DNA from 2 places in the Klebsiella planticola genome. Region 1 is predicted to be linked to the other one. Evidence: riboswitches for the same ligand, from Rfam matches in the RefSeq annotation. Region 1 holds a riboswitch; the other holds the start of a gene.

What was found. Region 1 has a riboswitch for thiamine pyrophosphate ahead of MC50_RS21280 (TenA family protein). Riboswitches for the same ligand answer to the same signal wherever they lie in the genome.
Region 2: linked by a shared signal. The riboswitch ahead of thiM (hydroxyethylthiazole kinase) and the one ahead of MC50_RS21280 (TenA family protein) in region 1 are both predicted to bind thiamine pyrophosphate.

What each region holds. Positions count from the first base shown of each region.
Region 1 is NZ_CP026047.1:4,441,472-4,444,880, forward strand. It holds gene MC50_RS21270 (ABC transporter permease) at 1-537, opposite strand, end outside; gene MC50_RS21275 (ABC transporter ATP-binding protein) at 534-1,262, opposite strand; gene MC50_RS21280 (TenA family protein) at 1,259-1,951, opposite strand; TPP riboswitch at 2,018-2,119, opposite strand; gene MC50_RS21285 (BamA/TamA family outer membrane protein) at 2,413-3,409, shown strand, end outside.
Region 2 is NZ_CP026047.1:19,621-23,029, forward strand. It holds gene thiD (bifunctional hydroxymethylpyrimidine kinase/phosphomethylpyrimidine kinase) at 1-584, opposite strand, end outside; gene thiM (hydroxyethylthiazole kinase) at 581-1,357, opposite strand; TPP riboswitch at 1,392-1,488, opposite strand; gene MC50_RS00100 (universal stress protein) at 1,719-2,141, shown strand; gene MC50_RS00105 (LysR family transcriptional regulator) at 2,125-3,066, opposite strand; gene MC50_RS00110 (adenine deaminase) at 3,191-3,409, shown strand, end outside.

The DNA.
Region 1 (3,409 bases):
GGCCATGCGCAGGCCGGAACCCAGCGCCGGCAGGGCGGCCATCAGGCGAACATGTCGGAGCTGCGCTCCTGACGAGGCGCCCATCGTACGGGCCAGATCGAGGTAGTCGTGATTGACCCGCCGCAGGCCGTCAAAAAATGCCGAGGTCACGGGGAAGAAAATCACCAGAACCGCCATCATCACTTTGGCGCTCATCCCGAAGCCAAACCACAGCACCAGCAGCGGGGCGAGGGCGAAAACCGGAATCGCCTGGCTGGTCAGCACCAGCGGCATCAGCCAGCGCTGTAGGCGCGGCGAGATCATCATGCACAGGGCCAACACCACGCCGAGCAGCACCCCGAGCGTCAGGCCACTGAGGATCTCGCTCAAGGTAACCAGCGTGTGCCAGCCCAGCCAGCTGCGGTTGTTCCACAGGGCGGCAGCCACCGCCGATGGCGACGGCAGCAGGAATGCAGGGATACCGCTGCGACTGAGCAGCCACCAAAATATCAGCAGGCCGCAGAACACGACGCCGCCGCGGAAAAGTTTCCCTCTCATCCGTTGGCCCTCATCAGCTGTTGCAGCAGCGCGGCTTGTCCCTTCAGCAGCGCCGGATCGTCCGGCGCCCGCGGCGGTATCCCCGTCAGATGATGGGAGTCATCAATGCCGCCTGGCGGCGGCGAGAGCACCAGCAGGCGATGGCTGAGCCGGCAGGCTTCCATCGGGTCGTGGGTAATCAGCACCACCGTACGCTGAGTCAACAGTTCCGCTGCCAGGGTCTGGATACGCGTGCGGGTGAGGGTGTCCAGCGCAGAAAAAGGCTCATCCATTAACACGATCGGCCGATCTTCATACAGCGTGCGCGCCAGCGCCGCCCGCTGACGCATGCCGCCGGAGAGCGACGCCGGACGATCGTCGGCGCAGTGGCTGAGACCCACCTGCTCTAATAGCGTCGCAACCCGCTGCCGATCGACGCGCTCTCCGCGCAGGCGGGCGCCAAGCGCCACGTTGTCGCGCACGCTTAGCCACGGATAGAGCAGATCCTTTTGCCCCATCCAGGCCAGACGAGGGGCCAGCGGGCGACCGTCGCTGGCCTGAATCTGACCGTGGGTGGGGGCGGCCAGTCCGGCGATAATTCGCAGCAGGCTGGTTTTTCCGGCACCGCTGGCTCCCAGCAGCGAAACCCACTCTCCAGCGGGAATATCAAACGACAACTTGTCAAAAATGACCCGCGAGCCGAAGCGCAGGCTTAATTCCCGCACCGCAATAGTCGGAGCCGTCACTGAGCGACCGCCGCGGCATTCAGTCCCATCTGCCAGAAGTTGGCTTCCAGACGGGTGGCCGTGGTGAAGATGGCGCTCAGCTCTGCGACGCGCGATTCGGCGCCGCGCTGCTGCCAGACGCGCTCCAGCAGATCGATTGCCGCCGTGACGCCGTCAAGGTAGCCCGCATCGCCGTAGTTACGGATCCAGGAGGCATAGGGGTTGTCGGTGAGTCGGGTGGCCGGATTGTCGAGCAATCCGAGGCCGATTTCCGCATAGCCTGCCACGCAGGGCATCAGCGCCACCAGCAGATCGAGCGCATCGCCGGAGTGACCGATATCCAGCACGTAGCGGGTATAGTTCACCGTCTCCGGCGCTTCGCTTTCGGCGGCCATTGTCGCTTCGTCCAGCCCCCAGCCCGCGCAATAGCCGACGTGCAGCGGCAGTTCGCCAAGAATCGCGTTCATTGAGGCGGCCGCGGCGCGCATCTCCGGGAGCGTGCGCAGTTTGCTGACCAACAGGGCATAGCTACGGGCAAAGTGGATCAGGAACAGGTAGTCCTGAGTCAGATAGCGGCGGAAGGCGCGTTCGGGCAGGGTACCCTCGGCAAGCTGGCGGAGAAAAGGATGGGCAACGTATTGTTCCCAGTCGCATCCCGCCTGCTGGCGCAGACGACCATAAATACCCTGGGTAAAGATCGGCAGAATCACAGGACCTCCTGATTGCGGGGGAGATCCGGGTGTGCGGAAGTATGAACAGGCAATGGCGGTAAACTGGCAAAATTGCCGACCCGTCCCTTCGCTGGCATGACCCAGATCAGGTTCAAAGGGTTCGGCTTACGCCATCTCAGCCCTCACGGGACACCCCTCGGTTGCGCCATGTTATACGGCATTCACTTTTTGATTACAATCCCGGCCGCGGGCGAATTCGTGCCAGATTATGTGACACTGTCACTCATCCAGGTGACTAAATACTCAGCGCCGGCATAATTTTGCTGCGGATAATTGGCTTTCTATGCCCTTTTCGCTGGCTAATTTGTCCAGAATTAAAAAAAACCGCCGACCGAAAATTGGTCGTTCATGGCACCATAGGATATATTTTTTATTACCATGAAACCCATTATTCTTCAGCTACATGGGCATTCAGAACCCATCACGACGCCGGAGAGTGCATGACATTTTCGCTACCGACCATATTGCTGGCGCTCCTCGTGCCACTTTCCCTTCCCGCCGCTTGCGCCGAACTGTTCGATCCCGAAGATGGCATGCTGGATATGAGCCGCTATCTGCAGGATAACCCGTACGGATTCCTGCCGGTGCCGATGGCGATAACCGAGCCGGCGGTCGGCTATGGCGGGGGGCTGTTTGGTCTCTTTTTACACGGTAAAGGGACGCGGGATGGCGATAATTTTATTTCGCCGCCGATCACCGCTTTTGGCGGCGGCGGAACGCAGAACGGGACCTGGTTTGTCGGCGGCGGCCACCGGCATACCTGGAATAATGACCGTATTCGCTATCTGGTGCTGCTGGGCTACGCCAATATTAAACTGGATATCTATTCCGACGTATTGAGCAGTTTTAATAAAAATACCGCTATCCACTCGCAGACCCGCGGCTATGGCGGTCTGCAAAAACTGCTGTTTCGCGTCGGCGACACGCCGATATTTGTCGGCGCCTCTCAGGTGTATGCGAAAACCGAGGTTTCCGCCGATAACCCGGTCGTTAATCGGGTCTGGCAGCAGGTGCTGGGTCAGGAGAGCGCGTCATCGGCGCTGGGCGTGGTGGCGGAATATGACACTACGGATAATTTTTTCTACCCTAAGAAGGGGTTATCGGTACAAAGCGAGTATCGATTTTTCCGTTCATTGCTTGGTGGCGACTATCATTACGATCAGTTCTCTGTAGATGGGAAATACTACATCCCTCTGAGCCGCACGCTGACGCTCGCCGTGGCTGGCAACTACCAGTCGTTGACCCACCATGATAAGCGCCTGACGCCAATGGCTCGCCCGTATATCGAATTACGCGGGATTTCTCGTTACCGCTATCAGGGCGATTATGTCAGTACGGCGCAGACTCAGCTTGCCTGGGAATTTCAGCCGCGCTGGATCCTACAAGGGTTTGTCGGTATCGGCAGCGCCGCTGACGAAGCCCATTCTCTGTGGGAGC
Region 2 (3,409 bases), 1.1 Mb from region 1:
TCGCCATCGCGGGTAAACAGCCAGTCCGGGCTTTCCGCGTTGTCGAGATGACCGCCTTTCATCAGCACCGCGCCGCAGCCCATCGCCAGCAGCGCCCGCCCCTGCTCCAGCATCTCTTTTTCGCTCTGCGCGTGCGGCGCATCCAGCAGCGCCGCCGCTTCCGGCAGATTCGGCGTGATCAGCGAAACCTGCGGCAGCAGGCGGGTGCGTAGCGTCGCCACCGCCGAAGCCGAGAGCAGCGGATCGCCGCTTTTCGCCAGCATGACCGTATCCAGGACCACGTTGCCAATCTGATAGCGCGCCAGACGCTCCGCCACGGCTTCCACGATATCCGTTTCCGCCAGCATGCCAATTTTGGTGGTATCGATACGGACGTCGCTGAATACCGAATCCAGCTGCGCGGCAACAAAATCCGGGTCGATGCGATAGACCGACTGCACGCCGCGGGTGTTTTGCGCCACCAGCGCGGTGATCACCGAACAACCATAGGCCCCGAGGGCAGAGAAGGTTTTCAGGTCGGCCTGGATCCCCGCGCCGCCGCTGGGGTCAGTACCGGCGATAGTCAGCGCATTAATTCGTTTCATCCGTTGTTCTCCCCGTACAGCGCATCAAGAAATGCCGGGGTAAAACTGCCCGGCCCTCTGCCGTGCGCCGCCGCGCCGCCCGCCTGTTTCATCAGGCCGCAGGCGGCAGCGACGTTTTCGAGGCGATCGCCAGGCATGGCGGTACTGGCCGCCACCACCGCCGAAAGCGCACAGCCGGTCCCCACAACCCGGGTCATCAGGCGATCGCCGCCGGTGACCGCACGCGTACGCTGGCCGTCGGTGACGTAATCCACTTCGCCGGTCACCGCGACAATGGTATTGATCTGCCGCGCCAGAGCCTGCGCGGCGGGCAGCGCCGCCGCCGCGGTATCGGTGGTATCGACCCCGCGTCCGCCGGCGCTCATTCCGGCCAGCGCCATAATCTCCGACGCGTTGCCGCGAATGGCGGCCGGTTGCAGGCTCAACAATTCATGGCAAAACGCGCTGCGCAGGGTTAACGCCCCGACCGCTACCGGATCCAGCGCCCACGGTTTGCCTGCGTTTTGCGCACTGAGCGCCGCGGCGCGCATCGCCTGCGCACGATCGACGGTTAAGGTTCCGACGTTAATCAACAGCGCATCCGCGAGCGCCGCAAACTGGCTCGCTTCCTGCGGATCAATCACCATCGCGGGCGAGGCGCCGACCGCCAGCAGGACGTTGGCAGTAAAGGTCTGTACCACATCATTAGTCATGCAGTGAACAAGGGGGGAATGACGGCGAAAAAGATGTTGCAGATGCGCAATATGCGCGGGATTGAGAGGCTCAGCTTGCATCGTTTGCTCCAGCCAGGCGATGAAGAAGCAACGACCCTTTGGTCTCTGACTTCCCTACGCTGGCATTATCCAGATCAGGTGGTACGGGTCTTTCTCAGCCTTCACCAGGAAGGGCACCCCGAGTCATCGAGAAGATATAAACGTTCTCTGCAGGCAGGTTACGGGAAGCCGACGCCTGACGCAAGCGCTCCGCCACGAAGGCCCCACGGTCTTCGGCAGCGGGTCTTCGTGGCATTAACCTTCATATCTCTTTACCGAACCGGCGCCCGCTCTCCCGCGCCATTTGCATTCCCACTGCGGCGGGCACAAAATGAACGTCAGGGAGCGACGTTCCCGGTCCCTCCACTCGTCGAGGTAGGCTATGCCCGTTTATCACCATGCCCTGGTGCTGATTAACAGCAGCCAGGACGGCGTTCCGCTGCTCCAGCATGCGGCCAGAATGGCGGAAGAGAACGCTATGCGCATCACCCTCGCCCATATCAGCACCGACTATCGGGCGCTGAATTACGTTTCCGACAGCCTGCTGAATGATGATGTATCTGAGGAGGTGCTCCAGGCGAAAGTACTGCTCAATGAGCTGGCGGCCAGCGTCTCGCTACCGGTGCAAACCCTGTCGCTGGTCACCACCCGCCGTTTTGCAGATGTTGAAGCCTGCGTAAACCAGCGGGGGATTGATCTGATTATCGCCGGGCATCACAACCGCCTGCTGGGAGTCATGGCATCTCATTCGCTGGAGTATATTAATCATCTGACGATAGACGTGCTGATCAGGCATCTGCCCTGAGCCGCGCGGACGACTCGCGTAGCGAATTGAGCAGCAGCGTAAAGCACTGCTCAATCAGCGGCGGCAGCGGCTGCGGTCCGCGCATTAACGCCACCGTCCGCGCCAGCGCCGGCTGCTGGAGCTGCGCGATTTTCAGCACCGGATCCTGCAGATGGGTGGTATACAGCTCAGGCAGAATGGCAATCGCCAGACGCGAGCGCACCAGGCCATACAGCGTTTCAATATAGTCCACCTGAAACCGCGTGTTCAGCGTCAGGCGATGGCTTTCCGCCAGCGCGCCCACCAGGCGCTGAATGTTCCCTTTCGAGAACACCGCAATATCGCGTCCGGCGAGAAGTTTCCACGGCAGGTGCGGCTGGTCTGCCAGCGGATCGTCACCGTGCAGCACCGCCACAAACGGATCTTCACGCAGCGGGTAGATCTGTAACGCGGCGGGTAGCGAGCTGTCGATGGCACCGATACCGAAATCAATCTGCCCGCTTTGCAGCTCACGCACCAGCGCATCATTGGTCTGATCGTGAAACTCGACCCGCAGCCGGGGAAAGGTTTGCGCCAGCACCTGCGGCAGAAGCGGAAAGAGCAGCGAGCTCACCGAGGGCACCAGACCGATACGCACGGTACCATCGCCGCCGGCCGCGACAATCTGCTCCATGTCATGAAACGCCAGCTGGGCCACGCTCAGCACGCGCCGGGCGTGCGGCAGAATGGCGGCGCCCAGTTCGGTCAACGTGACCGACGAGGCGGTGCGATTGACCAGCTTGCCGCCCAGCACCGTTTCGATTTGCCGCAAGGCACTGCTCAACGCCGGTTGGCTGATAGCCAGACGGTTGGCGGTATCGGTAAAATGACGCAGCTCCGCCAGGGTAACAAAGTACTGTAGCTGTTTAAGAGAAAGCGCAGGCAGGCGCTGCCACGGTTCGGTCATCTTATTCTTCGCTAAGGGTAATCGGGCAGAATAACCCGAGCTTATCGGGCGATAAATTTATTCATCTGGGCAAACGTTTGCTGTGCCCCTAGAGTACCCCCATTATCCTTGTGCCGGAGTTGTTATGTCCAGCAATGCTGAAAACCGCCGCCGCGCCGTCATGGCCGCCCGGGGCGAAATACCTTTTGACCTGTTGTTAACCGGGGCGCAGATAGTCGACATGGTCACTGGCGAAATCCGCGAAGCCGATGTCGGCATCACCGGCGAGATGATCGCCAGCGTGCACCCGCGCGGCAGCCGCGCCGATGCCCACCAACGCCATGCGCTGGATGGCGCCTACCTG